4 regions of the Pseudoduganella sp. GW821-FHT11H04 genome follow, and region 2 is predicted to be linked to each of the others. Evidence: riboswitches for the same ligand, from Rfam matches in the RefSeq annotation. Region 2 holds a riboswitch; each other region holds the start of a gene.

Region 1 (7,057 bases), on a different contig from region 2:
CACAAGGATTGGCAAGCTTTCCTGGCCGACGTGCAGCCCGATACGAGCCGCATGTTCGCCATGACCACCCACGGTTCGCGCCCTTTCGCCGAACTGGCCTTCCAGCCCGGCGATGTGTTCGTTTTCGGCAGCGAAACCCGCGGCCTGGCGCCGGGGTTCCGCGAATCATTCCCCGCCGAGCAACGCATCCGCGTGCCCATGATGCCGGGCAACCGCAGCCTCAATCTCTCCAACACCGTTGCGGTGGTGGTGTTCGAGGCCTGGCGCCAGCACGGCTACGCCGGCGGCGCCTGAGCTTTAAAACGCAGCGCGCAGCGTCAGCCGCAAGGTACGCGGCTCGACCGGGTGGAAGTGGATGTCGCTGATACCTTCCGCCGGCTCGCCCGACAGGCGCGAAGCGTAGTAATAATCGACATCGCTCGCCTTGCGGTCGAACAGGTTGAATACATCGGCCGTCAACTGCCAGCGGCGGTCGAAGCGGTAGCTGGCCCGCATATAGGCAATCGCCGTGCTGGAAGAACGGACGCTGTTGTCCTCCACCAGCGGCCGCGGACCAAAATAACGCATCTGGAACGCGCCCGACCACCGCCCGATATCGTTCAGGGTCAAACCAAACGAAGCCACCTTCTCCACCGCGCCGGGCACGCGGTCGCCGGCTGGATCAAATTCCGTATAGCGTGCACGCGAGTAAGCTAGGTCAAAGTCCAGCAGCAGCTGGCTGGTGGCCGCGTAGTGGTTATTCCACTCGATACCCGAACGCTTGCTGGCGCGGCTAGGCGCGGTATCGCCGGCATCTCCCGAGAACACCAGTTCGGATGCGGAACGCAAGCGCCACAGCGCCACCGAGCTTTGCAGGCCACGCACCAATTCGCTGCGCGCACCGATTTCACCGCCGCGCGTCTTCACCAGCGGCGTCACCGGCTCGACCGGCTCACGCTCACGCGGCGACAGGTGCGCCGTGGTACCGCGCGAATCGTTGCTGTGGAAGCCTGCGCCGTAATTGAAGAAGAATTCCGTCTTATTCCAAGGCCCCATCACCAGCGACAGCTTGGGCGAAACCAGATGGTCGTTCGAGATGCCGCTGTTTTCCGCGATGGATGTATTCACATTGAAGCGGTAGCGGTCAAAGCGCGCACCGGCGATGGAGCGCACCCATGGAGCCCACTGCACCGTATTCTGGAACCAAGCGCCCAGGCTCGATTCCGAAACACGCGATTCCGCGATCGGGTGCAGTACTCGCTGCTCCGTGGTGGCGAACAGGCCCAGCGGAGCGATACGGTCGAAACGTCCCTGCAGGCCGACCGCGTTTTCCATCGGCCGCCCGGCCAGTTCCCCAAACCAGGTATGGGTCACGTCGAAGCCCTTCATGACACGGCGCTCCGTCTGCAGCACCTGGTCACCATCGACAGGATCGTCGAGCAGGTAGGTAACGTTGTTGTACAGCGCCAGTTCGGCGCGCACGATATAGGCATGCGCCTCCGTCAAAGTGCCGTCGCCGCGCTTGCGCCATTCGCTCGAGAGGCTGTAGCGCGAAGTGCGCCCCCCGTCGTTCGGGTCGACCGCACCGAATCTATCCACCCGCCCATCCTGCACGGCGCGCAGGGGAATCTGGCTGGTCGCATGCCAACCCGACTTGTAGCCCATTGCCGTGACGCTGAAACGGTCGTCGCCGGCGCCCGAGCTGTAGCGCAGCAATCCGTTCGCCTTATGGAAGGCCTCAGGCAACTGCCACGGACCGTCGTTGTGCGCCAGTTCAAGGGCGTAGGTCAGGTTGCCTTTGCCAGCGCCCACGGAATCGGCCACCAGGCCGCGGCGATAGGCGTGTGCGCCCACGGTCAGCGAGGCAATGCCGTCATTCAGCTTCTCCGCGAGCCCCAGGTGCGCCGCACCGGCGGACGCAAAGTCGCCTTCGTCCGCGTAGTAAGGGCCCTTGCGGTAATGGATCTTGCCGACCACTTCAGGAATCAGGAAGTTCAGGTCCGTGTAGCCCTGGCCGTGGGCATGCGTACGCATATTGACCGGCATGCCGTCGACGAAAGTGGCGAAGTCGGTACCGTGGTCCAGGTTGAAGCCGCGCAGGAAATACTGGGCCGCCTTGCCGTCGCCGCTGTGCTGGGTGACGATCATGCCAGGTACGAATTCCAGGATTTCGCCCGGCCGCAATGCGGGGCGGCTGGCAATCAGCTTGGCCGTGATGGTGCCTTCGCTGGATGCGTCGGAACTGCCGACCGCGTTCTGATAATGGCCCGTGACGTGGACCGTGTTCGATGTTTCCTGCTCTTGTGCTTGTGCCTGCGCGGCAGCGCACAACGCCCCCGTGATCAGGGGGATCATTGCTTTTTTCATTTTGATTGATTGAATCGGTAATCCCGCCCACCTCCCCGTGAGCGCGACCGAACAGCGCGCGCAACGTTGCCGATGCACGCACCACCTGTCTGGCCGGTATCCGGGCTGGCAAGTCTGACCGGCTTGCCTTCCCATGCCTGCGGCACAGTGGCTTATCGAGTCGGCCTGTCGTCGAGCGACGACGCTTGCTTACCGTTGCGGGGGCAGCACACCCTGGCCTGCCGGCTGAAGCAGCGCGGCCATGTGTTTCCCGTTTAACTGCGCGCATGAACGCACGCGGGGCACCAAACGGTTGGGATTATACGTAGGGCCAGCGGTCCGTAGCAACAAGATCTTCCAGTTTGCCGCGCGTGGCCCAACCTTCCATTTCCAGCATTGGCTTTGGATAGAAGCCTGCGACATGGCCGAGGCAGATGACGGCGACCGGCTTGCCGCCTTCCGGTATGCCGAGCAAGGCAGCCAGCTTGTCCGGATCGAACAGCGAGACCCAGCCCATGCCCAGGCCCTCTGCTCGCGAAGCGAGCCACATGTTCTGGATGGCACAGGCTACCGATGCCAGGTCCATTTCGGGAATCGTGCGACGGCCGAAGACATGCTTTTCGCGCTGGTCCATCAAGGCTGCCACCAGCACTTCACCGCAATCGCGGATGCCTTCGACTTTCAGGCGCATGAATTCTTCGTTGCGTTCACCCAACGCCGAGGCGGTGGCCTGGCGCTCCTCTTCCACCAGGACGTGGATCTGCTGGCGCAGTTCCGCACTCTGGATGCGAATGAAGCGCCAGGGCTGCATCAGGCCAACACTGGGCGCCTGGTGCGCGGCGGCCAGCAGGCGTTTTAACAGGGCTTCATCGACCGGACCCGGTACGAAATGCCTTACGTCGCGCCGCTCGGCAATCGCACGATAGACGGCATCGATTTCTGCCGCATTAAAACTGCTTCTCAATTTGCTCTCACTGCTGGTGGAATACGAGTTCCTCGACCTTTTCGCCGTTGCACAGGTGCTTGTCGATGATCCGGTCCATATTGTCGGGGGTGACATTGTAGTACCAGGTGCCATCCGGCTGGACGCAGACGATCGGGCCGCCCTTGCAGGCGGCGAAGCAGCTTACCCGGCTGCGCTTCACACGCAAGTCGCCTTCGTTCAGGCCGGCGGCCTTGAATTTGTCGCCAAGGCTGTCGAACAGCGCCTGCGACTGGCCGTCGGCCGTGCAGCGCGGGCCGGTGCATACCAGCAGGTGGCGGTTGTAGCTGCCGATCTTTGGCTTTACCGGAGTCTCTTCGCTGCTCATGCTTCGCTCTCTTCGGTTGCAGGGGACGCTTCCACTTCCCACGGTTCGTCGAGTGTGGCGCGGATGTAGTCGGCCGGCAGGCGGTACTGCGCCGCCAGTGCCTCGATGCTGGCGCCTTCCTCATGTTCGGCGCGCAAAGTGTCGAGCCAGCCAAGCAGGCCGGTGGACAGCGAGCGGCCGGCACGTTCGCCTTCGCGCGTGGCGCCGCCGTCCTGCATATCGTATTTGTTGGCATAGCCACGCGGCGTGACCATCAGGCCATTGCGCACGAAGGTGTTGCTGTTGCCGATCAGGACCGTGCTGAGCATGCCGATGTCGGCGTCGCCCATGCTGTCGAGCGTGGTGAAGACGATGTTTTCGCGGCGGCGGTAAGCGCTCTTGACGATGGCGACAGGGGTGTCCGGGCGGCGATGGCGCAGGAACAGGCGCTGCGCCTCAACGATCTGGCGCGTGCGGCGGCCGCTTTTCGGGTTGTACAGCGCCACCACGAAGTCCGCCATCGCCACCGCGTCCAGGCGGCGCGCGATCGTCGGCCATGGCGTCAACAGGTCGGACAGCGAAATCGCGCAGAAGTCGTGGGTCAGCGGCGCGCCAACCAGGGCGGCGCAGCTGTTCAGGGCCGATGCACCGGGAATGATTTCAACTTGTACCGGATCGTCAGGCGTCCAGCCGGACTGGAACAGCACCTCGTAGGTCGGCCCGGCCATGCCGTACACGCCGGCGTCGCCTGAGGAGATCAGCGCTACCTTCTTGCCTGCGCGCGCCGCTTCCAGCGCGCTGACGGCGCGGTCCAATTCCTCGGTCATGGACTTGCGGATGATTTCCTTGCCTTCGATAAGGTCGGCTACCAGTTTAATGTAGGTGACGTAACCGATCACCACGTCAGCTTCGGCGATGGCGTCGCGTGCACGCTGCGTCATATGGTCTACGCTGCCAGGGCCAATTCCCACCAGCATGATCTTGCCGGCGCTTGCAGTAACTTCAGTATTCATTTGATTTTCCTTGCGATCGAGACGGTGACGTTGCGGTTATCCACGCCCCTCAGTTTGAATTTTTCGACTACCAAGGCGGTCATCGGGGTTTCTGGTCCTGCCGCCAGCAGCGCGGCGGCTTCGCTCACCGAGGGCGTGCCGGTGTATTTGCGCACGGTCTCGGAGGGGTTCGGCACCGGCACCGCTGCCAGTTCCTCTGGCGCGTAAAAATGCAGCGGCCAGCCATGCTCCTGCGCGAATGCCAGCAGCGCCGCTTCGTCGCTTTTGAGCGTGATGCTGGCCACTGCCACGACCTGGGCTGGCTGCGCGCCCGCTTCGGCCAGTGCGCTGGCAACTGCATCGCGCACGGTTTGCAGCGCCGCGCCGCGGTCGCAGCCCAGGCCGACGGTGAATTCAGTCATGCCGCGCTTTCCAGCGGCGGGCGGTACACCACCAGGCGTTCATGCAGCGAGGTCCAGCGCTCGTCCGGCACTTCGGCGTGCGTCACCCACAGCACGGCAGCATAGCGCTCCTGCAGCACTTCGTCGAAGCGCGTGAAGCAGTGGATGTTTTCCGGCAGCGGGGTCGGACGCGTCCACCAGTCAGGGCTGCCCGCTTCCTGCACGAAGGCGATCGGCTCGCCGTTGACTACGTGGGCCGATACGCGAGTGATGTTGATCTTCGGTGCTTCCACGCGCCAGCCGAGGTGGCGGCCCAGGATGTCGACCGGGATGGTGCGGCCAACGTCCGATGCGGTGGTCAGCACGGGCGCCGCGCCGATCAGATCGGCCACCCGCTCGCTCCATTCGTTGGCGCCGCCGACGTGGCCGGACAGGACCGGAATCACGAACTGGCCGGCGTCATCGACCACGATCACACCCGGGTCCTCATCCTTGCTGCGCAGGTGCGGAGCGATCAGACGGACCACGGCACCAAGGGATACGAAGAAAATGATCTGGTCGTATCCTTCGAACAGCGGGCCGATTTCGTCGCGCAGGGCGCCGTCGTAGGCACGTACTTTATTCGGCAGGTCGGCGAACTGCGCTGCGAACTTGGCGGATGTGCAGATGTCGGCGCCTGGCAAGTCGATGGCCAGGCGCGCAGCCTGCGCTGCGCCGTGCTTGGTGATTGCCACCAGGCAGAGGCGCGGGGCGATGGTTTCGGTAAGGGTTACGCTGCTCATGCAGTCTCCAGGGAGGTTGGTTGCGGGCCTTCTTTTTTCAGGCAGCCCTTGATTCGTTCGCCGCGAATGCGGTTCTGGTGCTTGACGATCAGCAGCGAGAGGTAGCTGACCTTGGTGCCGCGCAGAGCCAGGATTTCACCGGCGCTGAAGCGGCGCTCGTCCGGAGCGCCAACGCGTTCGATGAAGTGGGCGCCGGCCAGCAAGTCCTTGCGCTCCAGCCAGTCGATCAGTTCATCGAGCAGGGGCTTCACCTTCATCAGCACCAGTGTGTCGAAGTCCGGCAGCAGGCGGTCGACGGCGCTCACGCCGTAGGCAGCCGGCACGATTGCCACCGTGTCGTCCTGCTCTGCAAACGGCACCGGCACGTCGGCGCAAGCGGCGGTGAAGGAGTTGACGCCGGCAATGATTTGCACCGGCACGCGGTCGTCCAGGGCGCGCACTGTGCGCGCCAGGTGGCCGAAGGTGGCGTAGGTGCTGGCGTCGCCTTCAACCAGGAACAGCACGTCGCGGCCTGCGCGCAGCCATGGCAACACAGTTTCCGCGGCCTTTAGCCAGGCGCGCCCCAGCTTTTCGCCGTCGTGCGTCATGGGGAAGAGCAGCAACTGATGCTGTTCCGGCGGTTCAAGGCCGGCGCGATGCACGATATCGAATGCGTAGCTCGGCGTCTTGCCGCTGCGGGCGGGGTAGACCCAGATGGCGTCGCGCCGCTGCAGCGCGTCCCAGGCGGCGCGCGTGATCAGGCCCGGATCGCCGGGGCCGAGCGAAATGCCCCACAAGGTTCCCGTCATGCCGGGCCTCCCACGCGGCGGGCGCAAACGATCCAGACCGGATTTTCGGCTGCCATGCGGTGCATGTGCAGGATCGGCTTGCTGCGCGCGGCTTGCAGTTGCAGCACGTCCCAGCTCACGCCATCGCCTTCGAGCGCCTGCAGTGCGGCCGTGGCGGTGGCGAGGTTTTCCAGTGTGACGAAGTTCATCACCAGGGTGCCGTTTGCGCGCAGGCGGCGCAGGATGCCTGTGATCAGGCCGCCCAGCTCGCCGCCAGAGCCGCCGATGAAGACAGCGTCCGGGTCGGGCCATGCGTCCAGGCCTTCAGGCGCCTTGGCGTGGTACAGGCTGTAGTTGGAAAGGCCGAAAGCGGCATGGTTGCGGCCTGCGATGGCGCAGTCTTCCTCGTTCTTTTCAATGGCGAAGACGTGGCCCTGCGGGCACAGGCGCGCCGCTTCCAGGCCCACGGAACCGGAACCCGCTCCGATGTCCCACACCACG
Region 2 (7,057 bases):
GCGCAGCGCGCTCACCGGTATGCCCAGCGTTGCCGCCGCTTCGGCATGCAATGCCATGACATTGAGCGAACGGGCCGCGCGCAAGGCGAAGGCCAGGCCGCCCGCCAGCACGATCCACGGCAACCAGCGCAGCGGGGAGCCTGCCAGGTCGCCGATCAGCCAGAACACCATGGTGCGTAGGCGGCTTTCCGGGGCAATCGACAGCATCAGCGTTACCAGTGCGACGCAGGCGGAAGAAAGAATCACGCCGGTCAGCAGTAGCAGGGCGGTGCCGCCCTCCGCAGCCGTGCCGCCGCGCAGGTCGCGGCGAGCCAGGAAGTACAGCATCATCGACACCACCACCGCACCTGCGAAGGAGGCCGCATCGACTATCCAGGCGGCGCACATGAACAGCAGCGCAGCCAGCGCACCGACCGATGCCCCGGAGGAGATGCCTAATACATAAGGATCGGCCAGGGGATTGCGCAGTAAGGCTTGCATCATCACGCCCGCCAGCGATAGCGAAGCGCCGGTGACAAAGGCCGTGGCGGCGCGTTCGAGGCGCAGTCCAAGCAAATGGCTTGGCAGGGAGTTTGGCTGCCCGCTGATCACCTCGCGCAGTGCGCCCGGCATGTCGGCCAATGGGATGCTGACCGAGCCGATCATGCCGGCCGCCACAAGGCTGGCCAAGGACAACAGCACCAGCAGGACGATGACGGTAACGGCGCGCAGGCGCAGATTGGCGGATAGTGGATGCATAGCAGGCAGCTTATCTCATTTATTTGTAGCTATAGCGCAGGCCGGCGTACACCGAGGAGCCAGCGGTGCTGTAATTGCGCGCCAGTTCATAGTGCTTGCCGGCGACATTGTTCCAGCGCAGGGTGGCAGTCCACGACGGGGTGAAATCCCATGCCGCGTACAGGTTCAGCAAACCGTAGCCGCCCAAGCGGTTGCGGTTGGCCGCATCGTCGAAGCGGAAGCTGGAAATCTGCCATTCGGCACCGGAGCTCAGGCTGCCCGCAGTATATTCCAGTGCGACGTTGCCGTGGCGTTTGGCGCGGCGCACCAGCTGCTTTCCGGTACTGTCGTCTTGCGCATTTTGCAGGTCGGCGCTGGCCGACAGCGCGAACGAATTACCCAGTTGCTGGCGCGCTGAGAGGGAAATACCCTCCAGCGTGGCGTGGTTGACGTTGTAGGCGCAGCCCTGGCGGAAGCCAGGCACTGGGCATGGGGTGGTATTTACCAGCAGGTTGCTCAGGCGGTTGCGATAGGCGACGGCGCCCAGCATGGTGCCGTTTTGTTCGAAGTGCAGGCCGATCTCGCTGTTGCGGCCTTGTTCCGGACGGTTGCCTGGCAGTCCGTAGCCTGGGTAGTACAGCTCATTGAAAGTGGGTGCCCGGAAGCTGGTGCCGTAGCTGGCGTTCAGGCGCAGCGCCGGCGTGAAGCGGTAGCCGTAACCCAGGGAGCCGGTGCTCCTGGAGCCATATTGCGAGCTGTCGTCATTTCGTGCCGCGGCGGCCAACAGGTGGTCGCCGCGCTTCATGTTGTAGCTCGCAGCCAGGGAAGTAGTGCGGCGCTCGCGCACCAGGGCCGCGGTATTGGACTCCACTTCTTCCTTGCGGTGTTCCGCCAGCAGTTGCAGGGTATCCGGGCCAAATGCGATGTCGTTCTGCCAGCTGTATTGCGTTTGCTTTGTGTTGATCTGGCTGGCGATGGAGGTAAAGCTGCCGGATTTGTCGCGCGATTGCGCCGCCTGCGTCGTCATTTGCCAGTTGCGGTTCATGCGATTGCGGGAGTACAGGGCGATGGTGTCCAGCTTTTGGGTGCTCCACGCGCGCACGGTGGCGCCGCTGTCGAAATCAGACTGCTGGTCGCTATGCAGGAACATTGCGCCCAGCCCGTGGCCCGGCGCGATTTGCCAGGACAATTGGCCGTTAGCGTGCTTGCGGTCGTAACCGTCGTCGTCCTTGTTGTAGCTGGCGCTGCCCGGCAGGGTTGCGGAGAAGCCGTCGGCGCGCTCTTGGCCCGCGCTGAGCGAGTAGCTGACGGCGCCGGCACTGCCGGAGATGCCTGCAGTGCCGGCACGCATGCCGTAGCTGCCGGCCAGCAGACTGGCATCCAGTGCCAGGCTGCCCTGGCCTTTTTTGGTGAAGATCTGGACTACGCCGCCAATGGCGTCGGCGCCGTAAAGCGTGCTTAATGGGCCGTACACCACTTCGATATGGTCAATCGCGCCCATGGGGATTGCGTTCCATGCGGCGGCGCCGCTGGTGGCCGAGCCGATTCGCACGCCATCGACCAGAACGAGCACCTGGTTGCCGTTCGAGCCGCGCAGGAATACGACCGCATTGGTGCCAGGGCCGCCGTTGCGCGTGACTTCGATGCCGCGCTGGCGCTGCAGGAGTTCGGTAATGGATCCGGCGCCGCTGCGGACGATTTCGTCCGCGCCAATGCTTAGCGAATCGCTGATGATGTCGCGCGCAGCTTGCGGCGTACGGGTAGCGGTGACGAGAACGGCATTCAGCGCGGGAGCCTCGGCTTGAGCCTGGACGGCAGGTGCGGCAACGGCCAATGCCAGCGACGCGAGGGCCGCTTGCCTGGTGGCGGGAGAAATCATGACAACTTTCGTAACTAGCCGCCGGCCCACGTCCCCGTAAGCCGGCATGAACAGGAACGGGCGCAGGGCGCGTTCCCACCTGGTCTGGCCGGTATCCGGGCTGGCAAGTCTGGCGGCCTGGCCTTCCCATGCGTTTGCACAGTGGCTAAGAGGTCGCTGCCGCACATTGAAGGCGGCACTTGCTTACCGTTGCGGGGGCAGCACACGTTGGCTGTGATGAACAGCGCCGTGTTTCCCGTTTAACTGCGTTCGAGAATTCGAATGCGAGCACCAAAACCCCGTCATTATACGGACTTGGCGGGCCAGGACAAGCGAAGGGCTTCGCAGTACTTGATCTGGTTTGGCTTTGCGGCGGCCTGTTGCAGCGGTTCGCCGGCGGCGATGGCGGCCATCAGGCGCATGGTGCCGGCGTGGCAGACGATGACGGCGTCGTGCTGCAATTGGTCGAGGAAGGATTGCACGCGGGCGGCAACTTCGCGCACGGTTTCGCCGCCGCCGGGGCGGTAGTCCAGCAGGTTGGCAGCCCAGGCGTCTACCTCTTCATGCGGAATGTCGGACCAGGGGCGAAGCTCCCAGGCGCCGAAATCCATTTCCACCAGGCGGGCGTCAGTCGTGAAATCGCCCAGCATGGAGGCTAGCGCGGTGCAGCGCCTTAAAGGGCTTGAATAGAGCCGCGCTCCGGCGGCCAGCGCCGGTGCAATTTGCGTCGCCAGCGCTGCGTGGCCGTCGGCGAGCGCCGTCGCCAGGGCGGGAATATCGCTGCTGCCGTAGCAGACGCCTGCCGCCACTTCCGGTTGCGGGTGGCGGATGAGAATCAGTTCCACGCGCAGGCCAGTGCGCCAATGTAGAACACGGCTTCCGTCAACTGCTGCACGGCGCCCAGGCAATCGCCGGTATAGCCGCCCAGCCGCTGCTGGAATTTGCGTGCAAGCCAGAATGTCGCCAACAGCATGCAGCCCAGGCCAGCCGCCAGTGCGATGGCCGGAATCCAGCCTGCGGCCACCACGGCGGCGGCAGGCAGGGCGGCCGTCAGGGCGGCGATGAGGAATTCACCACTGCCCATTTCCTGCGCCAGCGGCTTGGCCTTGCCTTCGGCGCGTGCGTATTCCATGCGCCAGATCAGCGAGCAGGCCATGAGGCGCGAGAGCGGGTGCGCTGCCAGCAGCGCGCCCAGCACGGCCATCTTCGGCAGGCTGGCCAGCGTTGCGACTTTGGTCGCCAGCATCAAGCCGATGCCGATCGCGCCGTAAGCGCCGATGCGCGAATCCTTCATGATTTCCAGCACGCGCTCGCGCGTGTGGCCGCCCCCCAGGCCGTCGCAGCTATCTGCGAATCCATCTTCATGGAAGGCGCCGGTGGCGTAGATGCCGGCGGCAGTGGATAGCAGCACGGCAACCGCCGGCGGCAGCACCAGCGCCGCCGCCGCGTATACGGAACCCGCAATCGCCGCCACCACCAGGCCAACGGCAGGGAAGTAGCGCGATGCGTGGTGCAGCCAGTCCGGCTCAAAGCCCACCCAGCGCGGGATGGGCAGCCGTGTGAAGAACTGCAGTGCGATGAAAAACAGGCGCAGCTGCTGCATGGGCGCTTACTCGGACTTCTCGCTGACCTGGGCCGACTCGAAAGTGGCCATCTGGTTCAGGAAGTTGACAGCGGCGTGCAGCAGCGGCACGGCCAGCGCGGCGCCGGTGCCTTCGCCCAGGCGCAGGCCCAGGTTCAGCAGCGGACGGCCGCCCAGGAAGTCCAGCATGCGTTTGTGGCCATTTTCGTCGGAGCAGTGCGAGAACACGCAGTAATCCAAGACGGCCGGCTGCACGCGGGACGCTACCAGCAGGGCGCTGGTGACGATAAACCCGTCGATCAGCAGCACCATGCGGCGTTCAGCCGCCTTCAGTATCGCGCCGACCATCATGGCGATTTCCAAGCCGCCGAAAGTGGCCAGTGCCTGCAGGCCGCCCTGGGCATCCGCATGCAGCGCCATTGCCGCTTCGATTACGCGCTGCTTGTGCAGCACACCCTCGGGGGCCAGGCCGGTGCCGGCGCCGACGCAATCGGCCACCGGAATGCCGGTCAGGCGGTGCATCAGGGCCGCAGCGGCCGTGGTATTACCAATGCCCATCTCGCCGAAGCCCAGCACATTGCCCGGCAGTTCGGCCACCAGGTCCATGCCGCATTCGATCGCCTCCATGCACTGCTGTACCGACATGGCCGGCTGCTGCGCAAAATTGGCGGTGCCAGGGGCGATCTTGCGGTTGACCAGGCCTTCGCGCTGGCCGAATTCGTGTTTGACCCCCGCATCCACCACCTTCAGCAGGCAGCCGTTCTGGCGCGCAAAGACATTGATCGCCGCGCCGCCGGCCAGGAAGTTCTCGACCATCTGCCAGGTCACGTCCTGCGGGAAGGCGGAAATGCCTTCGGCCACAACGCCATGGTCGCCAGCAAACACCAGGATGGCTGGATCGCGCACTTCCGGCCTGGTCGTGTTCTGGATCATGCCGACCTTGTGCGCGAGGGGCTCCAGGGCGCCCAGGCTGCCAAGAGGCTTGGTCTTGTTATTGATTGCGCGGTCCAGCTGTGCCGCGAGCGATTCGTCTTTGAGCTGGGGGATGTGTGGGATAGTCATCGCGGAATTATAATGCCCGTATGCGGATACTTATCATTGAAGACAATAAGGATATTGTCGCCAACCTGTTCGGCTTCCTCGAGCCGAAGGGCTATGTGCTGGATACCGCTGCCAATGGCTATGGCGGGCTGGCGCTGGCCACCGAGCATGAATACGACGCCGTTGTGCTGGACGTGATGCTGCCCGGCCTGAACGGCCTTGAGTTGTGCCGCAAGCTGCGCGGGGAGCTCGGCAAGTCCACCCCGGTGCTGATGTTGACCGCCCGCGACACCCTGGAGGACAAAGTGGCCGGCTTTGAAAGCGGCGCCGACGACTACCTGGTCAAGCCATTCTCCCTGGTGGAGCTGGAAATCCGCCTGCGCGCGCTGATACGCCGCGCCCGTGGAGTGCAGGCCAAGGCCCCGGTACTGCAATTCGGCGACCTTACCTTCGATACTGTTAACTATGAAGCGCGCCGTGCCGGCCGTCCGCTCTCCCTGACCCGCACCGGCTACACCATCCTTAAAAGCCTGATGAAGGAAGCGCCGCATATTGTCACGCGCGATGCCCTGGAACACGAGGTGTGGGGCGATGAACGTCCGGACAGCGATGCGCTGCGCACCCATATCCACGCGCTGCGCCAGGCCCTCGACAAGCCGTATCCATTTGCCATGCTGCGCACGATCCCGGGGATCGGCTACAAGTTGGTGAACTCCGATGAAGAAAGCTGATTCCCTGCGCCGCCGGATCGTTGTCGCTTACATGACGTTCGCGGTTGCCGTATCCGCGGTGTTTTCCGTCATTGCAGCGCTTGCGGTGGAAGGCATCGAGGGGAAACTGGTTGATGAACGCCTGCGAAACGTAGCCGAATGGGCCGCACCGCGCCACGCCGGCGGCATGCCGGTACAGATGCCGGCCGGCCTCACTTTCCACCATGGCGGGGATATTCCGCGCTCGCTGCGCGGTCTTCCGCACGGCGTGGTCGATATCTCGGTGGACGGAACTGACCTGCACGTGTATGCGGGCCGCGACGAAAAAGGCGAATACGTGGTGGTGGACCACGCCAGCGAATACGACAAGATCGAGATCGTGGTCTATTCGATGTTCGCCGCCGGCTTCCTGGCCTTTGTCGCCTGCTCACTGATACTGGCGCGCTTTCTGGCCAACCGCATTGTCAATCCGATTACGGCATTGTCGCAGGCAGTCGAGGAGCGCCATGAGGCTTTGCCCTGCCTGGAGCGCAGCGACGAATTGGGGACTTTGGCCCGAGCCTTCGCCGGCCGCACGGGGGAACTCAAGCAATTCCTCGATCGCGAACGCTTCTTCACCGGCGACGTAAGCCACGAATTGCGCACGCCGCTAACCGTGATCAGCGGCGCGGCTGAACTCCTGATGGCGCAGACCGAAGGCGAAGCTGGATTGCACGCACCGGCTGAGCGTATCTATCGTGCTGCGCGCGAAGCGAGCGATGTCGCCAGCGTGCTGCTACGGCTGGCCCGTACGCCGCAAGGCGAGGATGCGCCCCAGCAGTCGGCGGCCGAACTGGCGCAATATGAAATCGTGCGCTGTCAGCCGCTGGTGGCCGACAAGCCGGTCGCACTGCGCTACCAGGGCGGCGCCGATTTCGCGGTGCGCGGTCCACGTGAACTGTTGCAAGCAGCCATCGGCAACCTGCTGCGCAATGCTTGCGCTTACACGGAGCAGGGCGAAGTCGTTCTGAGGCTAGAGGCCCATTCGATCGTTGTAGAAGATACCGGCCCCGGCCTGCCGCCGGCCGCCCTGGCGCGCTTGCGCGGCGAGGCCATGCCTGATGGCGACGGCGCTTCGTCCGGCAGCGGCCTTGGCTTGGGGCTGGTCCA
Region 3 (7,057 bases), on a different contig from region 2:
GTCTCGCGCAGCCACGCATCAAACACATGTGAAGCCTCGGCCCCCGCAGCATTGAACGCCCGCAGGTTGTGATAACTCAGGCCGCTGCCAATAATCAGTACACCCTCGTCACGCAAAGGCCGCAGCAAGCGTCCGACAGTCAAATGCTCCGCCGGATCCAGCCCATGCCGCAGCGAGAGCTGCACGATCGGCACATCCGCCTCCGGAAACGCCGGATACATGGCACTGAACGTGCCATGGTCAAAGCCGCGATCAGGATCAAGCCGCGCGCGCTCGCCCAACAGCGAAGCCACGCGCTCCGCCAGTTCAGGCGAACCGGGCGCAGGATATTGGATCTGGTAGGTATGCGGCGGGAAGCCGCCGTAGTCGTAGATCATCGCCGGCTTGGCCGACGATGACAGGAGGAAGTCGCGCCCCTCCCAATGTGCAGTCACAACGAGAAGGGCTTGCGGCTTGCCGCCGGCCTGGCGCGGCAAGTCGCGCAGGGAAGCCTCGAGCTGGTCGTAGGCGTTGCCGAATTGGTCACGCATCCAGGGCCAGGGGCCGCCGCCGTGTGACAGGAAGAAGGTGGGCAAGGTAGTCATGCCCACCAATATACTCCGGTCAGCGGTTCGTTGCAGACACCGACATCAGCGCAAACAGGCGCGCCGCGCGCATCCACGCCACGGCCAGTGCGATCAGCTGCGCCAGCACAAAGGCCGCCAGCAGCAGGAGGGCATTGCTGCCGGCCACCTGCAGTCGCGCCACAGCCAGCAGGGCAGCCAGCAGCAGGCCGGCCACGGTCAGCACCATATAGCCGCCCAGCATGGAGACAGGACGGCGCAGCATCAGCTTCACGCCCCACCACCAGGCCTTTACGGCGGAGGTGCGGCGGCGGTCGATGGCCAGTTGGGCGCGCCCAGCATCCAGCGTCAGGTTAGCCAGCAGCAGCAGGAAGGCGGTAGCGATATACGCTGCATTCGACCAGGTCGAGGCATCGGATTCCAGCGTCGCGCCCAGTGCATGCTTCTCGGCCGCCTCTGCCAGCGCACCGCCAAGGGCCAGCGCCACGCCCATCGGTACGATGGACCACAGCAGCATGCGGAACATGCGCGGGTATTCCGCGATGCCGCCGGCGAGCAGTTCGCGGAAGCGCGCGGTCTCCTGTGAACGGCCGGCTGTGGTGATCACGCCGGTCAGGAAAGGCGACAGCAGCAGCGTCGCGAACAGGGCAGCCAGGCCGCCTGCCTGCAGCGCAACGTTATTGCGGCGCAGTTCACCCATTAGGTCGGTAAAGGCGAGCAGGTCCAGCGTGCGCGCCAGTTCGGGAGCACGCACGGAATGATTGAGCAGCTCGGACAGCGCACTCCAGACGGGCAGGGCGAGCAGCAGTGCCGGCAGCAGCACGGCGGCCAGCCATACCAGCAGCAGGCGCCATTGCAGGGCGGCGCGGGCCGCGTTTTTCAGGTTGGTGGTCAGCTTCATACGGTGGCAATCAGGGCAATCAGGGATTGGATAATGGCGGCGAAGTCGAAGGTCCAGCGGCGTGCAGCGCTGCCGTCGGACTTCAGCGTGCGGCTGTCATCGAGTTTGCTCACGTCGAGCAGGTTCTTGTTATCCGGGTCGATGCGGGCCGAAACGGCTTTCACCGGCTTGGTCCACTCGAAGGTTTGCCAGCGCTCAGGGCCGCTCCAGTTCACGGTTTCCTTGCTGCCGTCGGCGAACTCCACCACCAGCACTTGCGGCACGTCGGCGCCGCGGCGGCGCACGGTGACCTTGGTCAGGTAAGGGAAAGCGCCGGTGCCTGGCTTGGCATCAGGGTGCTTCTTTTCCCATTCCTTGCGCTGCTTGTCCGCCTGTTCGTCGGCCTGGTCTTCGGTCAGCTCCACGCGCTTGCCGTTCACCATGTGCACGCCGGGCTGCGGTACGACTTCTTCGCTGCTGAACTTGGCGACGCGGTCGTCAACCTTCTCGATGGCGTACACCTGCTGCGCGAACACGCGCTCGACCAGCGCACGCTTGCCGCTCACTTCGGCCAGGGTTTCACGCAGGTCGGCGATGCTCGGATGGCGGAATTTCCAGCGGCGGTAGAACTCCTTGAAGGCGCGCTCGGTAGTTTCCCTGCCCAGTTGGGCTTCCAGGTCGTGCATCGCAAGCGAGGTGCGGGAATACACAGGGCCAACGCCTTGCAGGCGGTCGTAGGCATTCTGGCCGATCGGGTCGGACGGTTCTTCGCGCGGCGTGCCCAGTCGTTCGATCTGCATGAAGTCGACCGGCGGGGCAATGCCCAGGCGGCGCGACAGCTGGCTGGCGGCAAAGTATTTGCGGCCGGTATCGCGCAGCATGCGGTTATCCCAGTACTCGTTCAAGCCTTCGTCCAGCATCGGCTCTTCGAACTCGTTGTTGGCCAGGATGCCGTAGAAATAACCGTGGCCGAATTCGTGGATGTTGACGAAGTCCAGCAGGCCGGCGCCCATGGTGCCCGGCGCCACATCGCCGTAATTGTCAGCGGTGTAGAAGGTCGGGTACTCCATGCCGCCCGCCTCGTTGGCATTGAAGGGCGGTACCACCACGGTCAAGGTCTTGTAAGGGTAGGGGCCCAGGGTGCGCGAGAAGTACTCCAGCGAGTCCTTCGCCGATTGCAGCGAAGGCGCCGCGTGCGAAGCGTATTCCGGCGGGAACAGCACGGTGATCTTCACTTCCGGGCTGCCTTCGCCGTGCCATGTCGCGGTCAGCGGCTTGGCGGTGCGGTTGTCGGCGGTCCAGGCGAAATCGTGCACGTCGCCCTGCATGAAGTGGTAGGTGTGCTTGCCGTCTTTTTCGACCGGCTCGCCTTGCTGCTCGCCGGTGGCGCCGACGGTGTAGGCTTTCGGCACGGTGAGTTTGACGTCGTAGGAGCCGAAGTCGGCATAGAACTCCGACTGCGAGTGGTATTCATGCGCATTCCAGCGCACTGCGGTGGCGCCGCGTTCACCCGGCAATTCCAGTACGCCGATTTTCGGGAACCATTGCGCCACCAGGTGGAAGCTGCCGAAGTAGCCGGAGCGCGCGACCACGCGCGGCAACTGGTCGAAGAAGCTGATGTCCAGCGTGGTGCTGGCGCCCGGCGCTACCGCCTGCGGCAAGTCCATGCGCACCACGGTCTGGTCGGTGGCAGGGCCGCCGTCCGGATGCACGAACTTCCACGGCACGCTGGCGCCGCCTTGCTGCACGCTGCGCAGCTCCATATAGCCCCAGTCGCCATCCTTGGTGTCGACGCCGGAACGGAAGCCCGAGCCGGCCTTGCGCTGCTCGGTGAAGAAGGTGCTTTCAGCATTCTGGAAAGCGTTCAGGTACAGGTGCACGTACACGCTGCGCACAGGCTCGTTGCTGCGGTTGCGCCAGGTCAGTCGCTGCTTGCCGTCCACGGTGTGCTTGACCGGGTCCAGGCTGGCTTCGATCTTGTAGTCCACCACGCGGTCGGACAGCGTGGCTTCCTTCCCGGTGCGGATGCCGCCCCAGGCATTGGCGGCACTCGGCTGGGTCACGGCAGCGGCTTTTGGCAGCGCCAGTGGAATGCCGGTACCCGCTTCCGGTACGGTGGCGGGAGTGCCGCCTTCCGCCCACAGCGAGGCTTGGACCGCGACGCCGCCGAGTAGGGCGGCCGCGGCCAAAATTTGTGCGATACGCATAAGTCTCCATTAAATAATTTGCAACGCGAAAATATAGCCTGAGTGTCGGTTAATTGCCAAGATTTTCATGGTCCACCGTGGCCTGCGTATATAATGTCGGCGCCTTGGTGCCCGCCCCCTGTTCATGGGGGCAGTTAAACGGGAAACGCATAGTGCTGCCCCCGCAACGGTACGCAAGCGCCGTCATTGACGACGGCAGGCCGCGCCAGATAACCACTGCAATGCAGGAAGGTGGCCCGGTCAGACTTGCTAGCCCGGATACCGGCCAGGGAGGTGGAAGCGCGCCCGCGCAGGGTGCGACTTCTGTGGATTCCGGCTGCGGGGACGCAGGCGGATACTCTTTCTACTGTTTGATCATGACCTTCATCTCCTCGCGCTGCGCCCTGGCCGCAGCTGTAGCCCTGTGCTTCGCCGCACCGGCCCAAGCCCAATCCGATACCGTCGTTATTTCCGGTTCCCGCTTCGCCAGCGACCCATCGCTGGCGCCGATCGGCGCCAGCACCATCAGCGCGGCCGACATTCGCCGCTCCGGCGTCTCCAGCGTCAATGAAGCGATCCGCAAGATCGGCGGCGTGTACGGCCGTACCAGCCTGGTAGGCAGCCCGGCCGACTTCAGCCTGGACCTGCGCGGCTTCGGCAGCAGCAGCGACCAGAACGTGGTGATCGTGCTGGACGGCGTGCGCATGAGCGAGAACGAGCTGACCAGCGCCACCCTGTCCACCATCCCGATCGACCTGGTGGAACATATCGACATCATGCGCGGCGGCGCCAGCGTCCTGTATGGCGAAGGCGCCACCGGCGGCGTAATCAATATCGTCACGAAGCGCCCGCAAGCGGGCAAGCGCAGCGGCAACGTCTTCACGGAACTGGGCCAGTTCCACAGCGGCGAAGTGCGCGGCAGCGTAGCGCAGGGCTTCGACGGCTTCGCCATCGACGCATCGGCCGGCCACCTGCGCACCGACAACTACCGCGACAACAACGATTTCAAGCAGTCGCGCTTTAACGGCGGCCTGCAATTCGACGGCGCCTTCGGCCGCCTGTCGCTGCGCGCCGACATCGCGCGCCAGGACACCCGTTTCCCGGGCAGCCTGTCGGAAAAGCAGTTCGAAGCCAATCCGCGCCAGACCTTCACCCCTGAAGATTTCGGCAAGGTCGACACCGACCGCTACACCGCGGCCTGGTCGCACAAAGTCGGCGCCTTTGATTTCGCAGCCGAACTGTCGCACCGTACCAAGGACGCGGAAGCCACTTACTTCGGCTCCAAGTCGGTCTACAACAGCAAGCAGACCCAGTTCTCGCCGCGCGTACGCCACCTGGGCCAGTTCAATGGCCTGCTGAACGAACTGGTAGCCGGCGTCGACTTCGGCCGCTGGAACCGCGAAACCCACAGCGACTGGTCAGCCGCAGACGCGACCCAGCGCAGCAAAGCTTTCTACCTGCGCGATGAAGTGAAGTTCGCCGGCCCGCAGCAATTCCGCCTGTCCGCCGGTGCACGCCGCGAACTGTTCGAGAAGGACTCCGTCGATCCAGCGCCGTTCGCATCCGACATCTACAGCATCAAGCAAGCGCATAACGCCTGGGAACTGCAGGGCAGCATGCTGGTTGCGCCAGGCCTGACCGCCTGGACCAAAGTTGGCCAGAGCTACCGCGTCGCCAACTCCGACGAAAATGGCTACACCCCGCAAACCGGCGGTCCGCTGAAGACCCAGACTTCGCATGACGCCGAAATCGGCCTGGGCTACGCAGCCGGCGCCGCCAAGCTGGACGCACGCCTGTTCCGCCACCGCCTGGAAAACGAGATCTATTACGACCCGACCGCCGGCATGTTCGGCTCCAACGTCAACCTGGCGCCGACCCAGCGCAAGGGTTTCGAACTGGATGGCAGCTACCGCTTCGCCAAGGAATGGCAAGTGCAGGGCCACTTGCAGGTGGTTGACGCCGAGTTCCGCTCCGGCCCGAACGCCGGCCGCGAGCTGGCGCTGGTACCGAAGAACATCGTCACCGTGCGCCTGGCATGGCTGCCAACGGACGGCCAGAGCGCCGACATCGGCGTACAGCGCGTCGGCAAGCAGCGCTACGGTGGCGATTTCACCAACAGCTGCGACGCCCGCATGCCGGCCTACACCACCGTCGACGGCCGCTATGCACGCAAGTTTGGCCCATGGGAGCTGGCGCTGACTGCGCTCAATATGTTCGACAAGGACCACTACAGCCAGGCCTTCTCCTGCCACGGCGGTATCTACCCGGACAATGGCCGCCAACTGAAAGTATCTGCGCGCTACGACTTCTGATCTAAGCGCTTAAAGCAGCCTTAAATTAGCCCCGGGGGCGCCATTTTGGCCGCCGGGGCTGATCACAGCGCGCAAAAAATGGTAATCTCGCGGCGTTTACCATTTATCTGTAAGGATGACCATGCGTTTGCTGCGACTGCTGATTGCTTCTGCCGCCCTGATGTTCACCGCCGCCGGCGCCTACGCCGCCGAGCCAAAAGAGGGCGTTGATTACTCGACCATTCCGCCAGTGCCGACTGAAAGCGCTGGCAAAAAGGTTGAAGTGATCGAGTTCTTCATGTTCACCTGCCCGCACTGCAATGCGCTCGAGCCACGCATGTCGGCCTGGGTCAAGGCGAACGCCGACAAGGTCCACTTCCGCCGTATCCACTTCGCCCGCAACGAGAAAGATGTGCTGGCACGTGCCTACGTGACCCTGGAAACCATGGGCACCCCTGATATCGCCAGCCAGAAGCTGTTCGACGCCATCCACAAGGACCACAAGCGCCTGATGCGTGAAGAAGACGTGACCGCCGTGGTGGTCAGCGCCGGCGTGGACAAGGCCAAGTACGAAAGCGTCTATAAATCCTTCGGCGTCGAGTCTAAAATGAAGCGTATCGGCACCCTGATCGGCCAGTACAAGGTGGAATTTGCACCAACCCTGGTGGTCGATGGCCGTTACATGACTTCGCCAACCCAGGCTGGCCGTCCTAACCAGTCGGAAGAGCAGTCCCAGGCTGCAGCGATTGCCGTGGCGGATTACCTGGTAGCCAAGGTTGCAGCGACCAAGAAATAAGATGGAAGAACGTGAAGAAGGCGTGATGAGAGCATTCCGGGAGTCGGCCCCTGACGAGGCCGGCCTGGTGCAGCGCACCTGGGTCAATCACCTGGCCTGGACGCTGGTGGTCCTGTTGTGCGGACTGGTGTTCTGGCTGGTGGTGGCCGTGATCAATGCGGAAAACCAGCGCAATGCGCTGATGAATATGCAATGCCGCGACCAGGTCTTCAAGGAAGAGATCGACCGCCAATGCATGCTGGGCGTGCAGTCACGCGAACATTGGTGGGAGCACCTCATCTACGCGATGAAGCACACCAAACCTCAAAAGTAGTGAAATAAAAGTCGGGGTCAGGTCTGGC
Region 4 (7,057 bases), on a different contig from region 2:
CTTCCGTCGAGGGTTTGACAGTGCACCACGCGGTCAGCATGGCATGCGTTGCTTGGCGCGGAGCTCCCATTTGCTGGCTGATGTAGTTCGGTGTCGAGGCTGGTAATTGGACATGCGAACTCCAGCCCGGCAGCAATGGCAGGGAAGCAAAGCAGCAAGAACTCCTCAAGCATGCAGTCCAGCGCGCACTTCCAGGCGCCGTCGAGCTGATCGGAGACATGGTTTTGGGAGTAGGATATGCACCTTTGAGTACACAAAGGCGTCGTAGTTCCCCGCTACGTCGGCACGGCTTTTGATCTGGATCAAAGGACGTGTCAAGTTCCTAGTGCTGAAGGATGGTGATCTTGCCGTCCGCCTCCAGGAAAGCATATTTCATCTTTTCCTTCGGGCAGTCTGCTTCGCGCAGCGCCTGTTCGAGGTCGCTCTCGGGGACGTGGTTGTGACGCAGCGCGTCGCGGAAGATCTTTCCGTCGCGCCCAAGAAGCACGGCGGTGCCTTCCACCAGGTCGGCGGCCCGCTTGCTGCGGGAAGTGACAAAGGCGACCGCCGCGTTCAAAGCCACCAGCGTCACGACGACAATCAAGCCGCCGGCCACCGAGTTGTCTCCGCCTGTCAAACCAGGCGAAACCGATTCACTCAGCAGCATCACAACCAGCAGGTCGAATGGCGTAAATTGTCCGATGGTGCGCTTGCCGCTCAGCCGCATCATGACCAGCAGCACGCAGTAGACCGCAGCGCCGCGCACGATGCATTCCCACCACGGGAGGTCGAGGTTGAACATCGTCAGCTCCTTTCAAGCCGGTTATACGACATTCCCGGCTGGCCCGGCCACACGCTTCCGTTCGTTAACCCGGCGTTGCCACGCCCAAGCGCTTTACTGTACTATTCGGCCTGGGTGCGCGCGTCCCGCCAGGGAAGCGCGTTAAACGGGAAACCGGTGAAACTGCAAATTGCAGCCATTCCGGTGCAGCCCCCGCTGCTGTAAGCCTGACGACTCCGGCAACGCGCCACTGCGGTAATACGCGGGAAGGCGCTGGAGAAGGATGAAGGCGAGCCAGAATACCGGCCCACATTTAACCAGCACTATTCTCCGGGGTGAAGGGAAGCCGCTGTCGACTGGCTTTCCGCGTTTTGCATCCCGGCTCCCGTCGACCGTCCTTTAATTCCCCCGTGATGGTGTCCCTATAGACCATTCGACGGGAGGTATCGAATGCACATCATGGAAGGCTTCCTGCCGCCGGCGCACGCCATCGGCTGGGCCGCCGCATCTGCACCATTCCTGGCCTGGGGCCTGCGCAGCATGAGGCGCGGCCTGCAAGCGCACCCTGAGCGGCGCATGCTGTTGGGCGTTGCCGCAGCATTTGCTTTCCTTCTGTCTGCGCTGAAGCTGCCTTCCGTGACCGGAAGCTGCTCGCACCCGACAGGCGTCGGCCTCGGTGCGCTCCTGTTCGGGCCCGCCGCGATGGTGCCGGTCGGTTTCGTGGTGCTGCTGTTCCAGGCGCTGCTGCTGGCCCACGGCGGCTTGACCACCCTAGGCGCAAATGTATTCTCGATGGCCATCGTCGGCCCCTTCGTCTCGTATGGCGTGTTCCGCGCTGTGGCCGCGATGGGCTTGTCGCGCACCGTGGCAGTCTTCCTGGCTGCCTGCCTTGGCGACCTGGCGACCTACGTCACCACCTCCGCGCAACTGGCCTGGGCCTTTCCTGATCCAATCGGCGGTTTTGGCGCTTCGTTCGCCAAGTTCGCCGGCATCTTCGCGCTCACGCAGCTGCCAATCGCCATCAGCGAAGGCCTCCTGACCGTGCTGGTAGTGAATGCTATGGCCCGCTTCAACGCGCATGAACTTCGCCTGCTGCCAGTCATGGCGATGGCCAAGGAGAAAACAGCATGAAGGCGCGCACCGCATTGATCTGGCTCGCCATCGTCATGTTGACGGTGCTGCCGCTGTGGTTCGCCGCCGTGCCATCTGCAGAGCCGGGTGGCACGGCGCCTGAAGCTTTCAGCGGCGCGGACGCGCGCGCCCAGCAAGCCATCACCACCATCGCGCCGAATTACAAGCCATGGTTCGCACCCCTGTTTGAACCGCCAAGCGGCGAAATCGCCTCCTTGCTGTTTGCTTTGCAAGCGGCCCTGGGTGCAGGCGTGATCGGTTTCTGGCTCGGTACGTCGGTGGCGCGCGAGGTTGCGCAAAAGTCTTCCCCTCAGGACGAACGTGCGGATTGACGCGGCAGCCTATGCCTGCCGCTGGCAGGGTGTCGCGCCATCCGCCAAGGCTCTGTTCGCGCTGGCGGGGATCGCGGCTGCCTGGCTCGCCTGCAGCCCGGTCGCGCTCGGCACGCTCACCTTGCTGTCTGTGCTTGCCACATTGGCTGGTGCGCGCGTGCCGCTGCGGACCTATTTTGCCGTGGCGCTGGCGCCACTCGGCTTCCTGTCGCTCTCCTGCCTGACGATGATGGTCACTCCCGTCGCGGACGGCGGCTGGCAATGGACACCGGCGCTGCTGCCCGCAGTGGCGGGCATTGCACTCCGTTCGCTGGCCGTACTGGCGGCGGTACTCGGCCTGGTCCTCACCACGCCGATGCCGGATTTGCTGCTTTTGCTGCGCCGCCTGCGCATGCCGGAACTGCTGCTGGACATGATGGCGCTGTGTTACCGCATGGTCTTCGTGCTGCGCCAAGCCTGGGAGGAGGGAAGCACCGCGCAGTCCGCGCGCCTGGGCCATAGCGGCTGGCGCCAAAGCTGGCGTTCGACAGGCCTGCTTGCGGGTCAAATGGCTGTGCAAGTCTGGCAGCGAGCTTCGGCATTGCAGATGGCGGCCGATGCGCGTGCCTGGCAGGGCAGCCTGCGTTTCCTCCCAGCGTCCTTCCCTCATGCGAGACGCCAGGTCACCCTGGCGCTGCTGGCGGGCGCAATGATGCTGGTCCTGGCCGCATGGGACCGCGCATGGGCATGACGGCAATGATGGAACTGGATGCGGTGACGCATACTTTCGCCGATGGCAGCGCAGGCCTGAGCGGCTGTTCGCTGGCGCTGGCAGGCGGTCGCCGTCACGCGCTGCTTGGCGCTAACGGCGCCGGCAAGACAACGCTGCTGCAGCATTTGAACGGCCTGCTGCGCCCGAGCGCCGGGCAACTGCGCTGGCGCGGGCACTCCTATGACTACGGCCGCGCGGGCTTGTCCGACCTGCGGCGCCGCGTCGGCCTTGTATTCCAGAACCCCGACCGCCAGTTGTTTTCGGCCCTGGTCGAGGAGGACGTGTCATTCGGCCCGCTTAATCTCGGCCTCAATGAAGCCACGGTGCGTGCGCGCGTCGCCGCGGCGCTTGATGCCGTTGGCCTGGCAGGCTTCGGTCGTCGCCCGGTGCACCAGCTCAGTTTCGGACAAAAAAAGCGCGTCTGCATCGCCGGCGTGCTGGCCATGGAACCCGAAGTGCTGCTGCTGGACGAGCCGATGGCGGGCCTCGACGCGCCGATGCAGGCGGAACTTGAGGTCTTGCTGGACCGCCTGGCTGCACGTGGCGTAACGATTGTGCTGTCCACCCACGACATCGACTTCGCCTGGCGTTGGGCCGACGACATTCACATGATGTCGGCAGGGCGCTGCATCGCCTCCGCCCCGGCGGCGCAACTGCCTTTGCAGCTGGACGCCTTGCGCGCCGCTGGCCAGCGTCCGCCGCTAGCCCTGGCGATGCACGCCGAACTGGTGGCGCGCGAGGTCCTTCCCGCCGGCGCAGCCCCGCGCAGCATGGATGCATTGCTGGCCGTGCTGCGCGCACAGCCAGTCACCGAACCTTCAGGAGAAATTCAATTATGACTACCGGCACCAAAGGCAAGGTATGGTTCGTCGGCGCCGGTCCCGGCGATCCCGAACTGATTACCGTCAAAGGCCAGAAGCTGCTGTCGCAAGCTGGCGCCGTGCTGTTCGCCGGTTCGCTGGTCGACCGCGCCGCCACACTGTATGCGCCGCCCGGCTGCGAGATCCGCGATTCGAAAGACATGACGCTCGAAGAAATGGTGGCGTGGCTGATCGAACAGACGCGCAAGCACGCCACCGTGGTCCGCCTGCAGACCGGCGACCCCGGTCTGTACGGCGCGCTGATTGAAATGGCGCAGCCGCTGGTCGCCGAAGGCATCGAATGGGCCGTGGTGCCCGGCGTGTCGTCGGCAATGGCCTCGATGGCGGCGGCGGGCGAGTCGATGACACTGCCCGAGGTGACGCAAACCGTGATCCTCACCCGCGTCGAGGGCCGCACCCCTATGCCGGAAGGAGAAGACCTGGCTAGCCTGGCGGCGCATCGGACCACGCTGTGCATCTTCCTGTCGATCACTCTGATGTACAAGGTTGAAGCGGCGCTGCGCGCGGCCGGCTGGCCGGAAGACGCGCCGATACTGGTAGTGCATAAGGCTAGCTGGCCCGGCGAGGAGAAGATCCTGCGCGGCACGCTGGCCGACATCAAGCAGCGTTGCCGCGAGGCTGGTGTCGCCAGCCAGGCGATGATCGTCGCTAGCCCAACCCTGGGCGCACTGCACTGGGAAAACCTGGTGCGCTCCAAATTGTACGACCCTACTTTCACCCACCGTTTCAGAAAGGCCAGCGCATGAACCAACCGATCATGATGCCAGCAATTAAATCCGCGAGCGATACCATCCTCGTTGTCGGCCATGGCTCCCGCGAGGACTCGGGCAACCAGGAAATCCGCGACTTCGTGGACATGTGGCGCGCGCGCCGTCCGGACTGGCGTATCGAGCTGTGTTTCATTGAATTCGCGCCGCCGGAGTTGAACGCGAGCCTGCTGCAAGTGGGCGCCAACTCGCGCCGTGTGCTGGTGGTGCCGCTGATCCTGAATGCGGCCGGCCACGTCAAGATGGAGATCCCGGAAGCGATCGAACAAGCGCGCATTGCCCGCCCGCAGACGGAGTTCCTATTGGCGCCGCACCTGACTGCTTGCGATCCTATCCTGGCCATCCTCAAGCGTCGCCTGCGCAAAGCGATGGGGGCGCTCGATATGCCTGACCCGACTACCACTGGTGTGGTGGTGCTGGGGCGCGGCTCCTCGGACCGTGGCGCCAATGGCGAAATGGCGAAGATGGCGCGCTGGCTGCTGGAGGAGGGCGACCATGAGCTGGTTGAATTGGCCTTTACGGGCATTACCTGGCCGCGCCTGGAGAAGGTTGTGCAGCGCCAGGTGCTGCTGGGCATGCGTCAGGTTGTCGTGCTGTCGTATTACCTGTACACCGGCACGCTGATGCAGCGTATCCACCGCCAGGTTGAGCACCTGCGCGTGCAATACCCGCAAGTGCGTTTCGTCAGCACCGAGCATTTCGGCTTCGAGAAAGAGATCTTCGAGCTGATGGACCAGCGCGTGGAAGACCTGCGCGCTGGAGTGCCGGATAGCCGCCTTCCCTGCGATGGATGCAGCTACCGCGAGATCGCCCACGACCTGGGGCATGGCCACTCGCACGCACACACGCACGACCACGGGCAGGCGCACGCTGAGGCACACGCAAACGACCACGCCCACGATCACGACCACGCCCATGCGCACGACTGCGACCATGATCACAGCCACGATCACGGCCATCACCACGCGGCGGAGGCCAACCCGGCATGAGCACCATCAACACCGTCACAGAGCAGTTGACCCGCGCCGGTCAGGCAATTGAGCATGACAGCTTCGCCATCATCGATGCCGAAGTCGGCTCGCACACTTATTCCGACGCCCAGTGGCCCATCGTGCGCCGCATGATCCACGCCAATGCGGACTTCGACTTCAACGGACTGACGGACTTCCACCCGGCGGCAGTCAGGCAAGGCATCGCTGCCATGCTGTCCGGCGCCACGCCGGTAGTTGCCGACGTCGAAATGATCTGCTCCGGCCTGTCGCAACCGCGCTTGGCGCATTTCGGCATGAAGACCCACCAGTTCATCAGCGACGCCGACGTGATAGACGCAGCGAAGCTGGAAGACACCACGCGCGCTGTACAAGCCATGCGCAAAGCCCACCGTTTGGGCCTGCTGGACGGCGCCATCGTTGGCATCGGCAACGCACCAACCGCTCTGATCGAGCTGGTGCGCCTGATTCGCGAAGAAGGTGTGCGTCCCGCGCTGGTAGTCGGCATGCCGGTCGGTTTTGTATCCGCCGCCGAATCCAAGGACCTGATGGCTGAACTGGACGAAGTACCGTGGATCGTGATCCGTGGCCGCAAGGGTGGGTCCACCCTCGTGGTCGCAGCCTTGCACGCGCTTCTCGCGCTGGCCGAAGCAAAGCAGAAAGCAGAGCAAGAGTGAAAGAAAAGGCAGCAGCCGAACGCGGTACCCGCACCGGCTTCACAACCGGCGCCTGCTCCGCCGCCGCCGCACGCGCGGCGGTGATCGGCATGGTAAGCGGCGCAGTGCCCGGTGAGATCGAGAGCCTGCTGCCCAACGGCAGCCGGGTACGTTTTGCCGTGCAGGATGGACGCTGCGACGCGCAGTCGGCACATGCCATGGTGGTCAAATTCGCCGGCGACGACCCCGATTGCACCGATGGCGCCCACCTGACGGTCGACCTGCACCTGCTGCCCGGCCAGGCCGGCAATGTCACCTTCGTGGCCGGCGACGGCGTCGGCACCGTCACCATGCCCGGCCTGGGCCTGGAAGTAGGCGGCCCGGCCATCAACCCCGTCCCACGCCGCAACATCGCCGACAACCTGCGCGAGGCCGCGCCCGCGCTGCTGCAGGAACACGGCATCGAAGTCACCATCAGCGTGCCGGACGGCCAAGTCATGGCCAAGAAAACCACGAATGCGCGCCTCGGCATCCTGGGCGGCATCAGCATTCTCGGCACCACCGGCATCGTCAAACCGTATTCCACCGCCGCCTGGCGCGCCAGCGTGGTGCAGGGCGTGCAGGTTGCGGCAACCACCGGCCACGAAGTCGTGGCGCTGACTACCGGCGGCCGCACCGAAACCTTCGCCATCGCCACCATGCGCACCGAGCGCCCGGAACTGCCGTCCGCCTGCTTTGTGCAGATGGGCGACTTCCTGCGCTATGCATTGGACGAAGCAGCGTCGCAGCG

Evidence for each region. Region 2 has a riboswitch for cobalamin ahead of AC1RTP_RS28415 (TonB-dependent receptor domain-containing protein). Riboswitches for the same ligand answer to the same signal wherever they lie in the genome.
Region 1: another riboswitch for cobalamin. It lies ahead of AC1RTP_RS24365 (TonB-dependent receptor); the one in region 2 lies ahead of AC1RTP_RS28415 (TonB-dependent receptor domain-containing protein).
Region 3: another riboswitch for cobalamin. It lies ahead of AC1RTP_RS21480 (TonB-dependent receptor); the one in region 2 lies ahead of AC1RTP_RS28415 (TonB-dependent receptor domain-containing protein).
Region 4: another riboswitch for cobalamin. It lies ahead of AC1RTP_RS24440 (energy-coupling factor ABC transporter permease); the one in region 2 lies ahead of AC1RTP_RS28415 (TonB-dependent receptor domain-containing protein).

The regions. Positions count from the first base shown of each region.
Region 1 covers NZ_JBXARE010000016.1:258-7,314, forward strand. The annotation lists gene trmL (tRNA (uridine(34)/cytosine(34)/5-carboxymethylaminomethyluridine(34)-2'-O)-methyltransferase TrmL) at 1-294, shown strand, start outside; gene AC1RTP_RS24365 (TonB-dependent receptor) at 298-2,334, opposite strand; cobalamin riboswitch at 2,421-2,650, opposite strand; gene bluB (5,6-dimethylbenzimidazole synthase) at 2,645-3,289, opposite strand; gene AC1RTP_RS24375 ((2Fe-2S) ferredoxin domain-containing protein) at 3,297-3,635, opposite strand; gene cobJ (precorrin-3B C(17)-methyltransferase) at 3,632-4,627, opposite strand; gene AC1RTP_RS24385 (cobalamin biosynthesis protein) at 4,624-5,028, opposite strand; gene AC1RTP_RS24390 (cobalamin biosynthesis central domain-containing protein) at 5,025-5,789, opposite strand; gene cobI (precorrin-2 C(20)-methyltransferase) at 5,786-6,577, opposite strand; gene cbiE (precorrin-6y C5,15-methyltransferase (decarboxylating) subunit CbiE) at 6,574-7,057, opposite strand, start outside.
Region 2 covers NZ_JBXARE010000029.1:2,609-9,665, reverse strand. The annotation lists gene AC1RTP_RS28420 (FecCD family ABC transporter permease) at 1-738, opposite strand, end outside; gene AC1RTP_RS28415 (TonB-dependent receptor domain-containing protein) at 758-2,596, opposite strand; cobalamin riboswitch at 2,666-2,886, opposite strand; gene AC1RTP_RS28410 (histidine phosphatase family protein) at 2,881-3,420, opposite strand; gene AC1RTP_RS28405 (adenosylcobinamide-GDP ribazoletransferase) at 3,411-4,178, opposite strand; gene cobT (nicotinate-nucleotide--dimethylbenzimidazole phosphoribosyltransferase) at 4,185-5,219, opposite strand; gene AC1RTP_RS28395 (response regulator transcription factor) at 5,240-5,929, shown strand; gene AC1RTP_RS28390 (sensor histidine kinase) at 5,916-7,057, shown strand, end outside.
Region 3 covers NZ_JBXARE010000011.1:82,672-89,728, reverse strand. The annotation lists gene AC1RTP_RS21495 (DODA-type extradiol aromatic ring-opening family dioxygenase) at 1-584, opposite strand, end outside; gene AC1RTP_RS21490 (hypothetical protein) at 604-1,464, opposite strand; gene AC1RTP_RS21485 (M1 family metallopeptidase) at 1,461-3,650, opposite strand; cobalamin riboswitch at 3,739-3,934, shown strand; gene AC1RTP_RS21480 (TonB-dependent receptor) at 4,007-5,941, shown strand; gene AC1RTP_RS21475 (thiol:disulfide interchange protein DsbA/DsbL) at 6,063-6,716, shown strand; gene AC1RTP_RS21470 (hypothetical protein) at 6,718-7,029, shown strand.
Region 4 covers NZ_JBXARE010000016.1:8,591-15,647, reverse strand. The annotation lists gene AC1RTP_RS24450 (RpnC/YadD family protein) at 1-173, opposite strand, end outside; gene AC1RTP_RS24445 (DUF421 domain-containing protein) at 323-781, opposite strand; cobalamin riboswitch at 877-1,085, shown strand; gene AC1RTP_RS24440 (energy-coupling factor ABC transporter permease) at 1,211-1,891, shown strand; gene AC1RTP_RS24435 (energy-coupling factor ABC transporter substrate-binding protein) at 1,888-2,223, shown strand; gene cbiQ (cobalt ECF transporter T component CbiQ) at 2,213-2,953, shown strand; gene AC1RTP_RS24425 (energy-coupling factor ABC transporter ATP-binding protein) at 2,944-3,813, shown strand; gene cobM (precorrin-4 C(11)-methyltransferase) at 3,810-4,601, shown strand; gene AC1RTP_RS24415 (sirohydrochlorin chelatase) at 4,598-5,611, shown strand; gene AC1RTP_RS24410 (precorrin-8X methylmutase) at 5,608-6,288, shown strand; gene AC1RTP_RS24405 (cobalt-precorrin-5B (C(1))-methyltransferase) at 6,285-7,057, shown strand, end outside.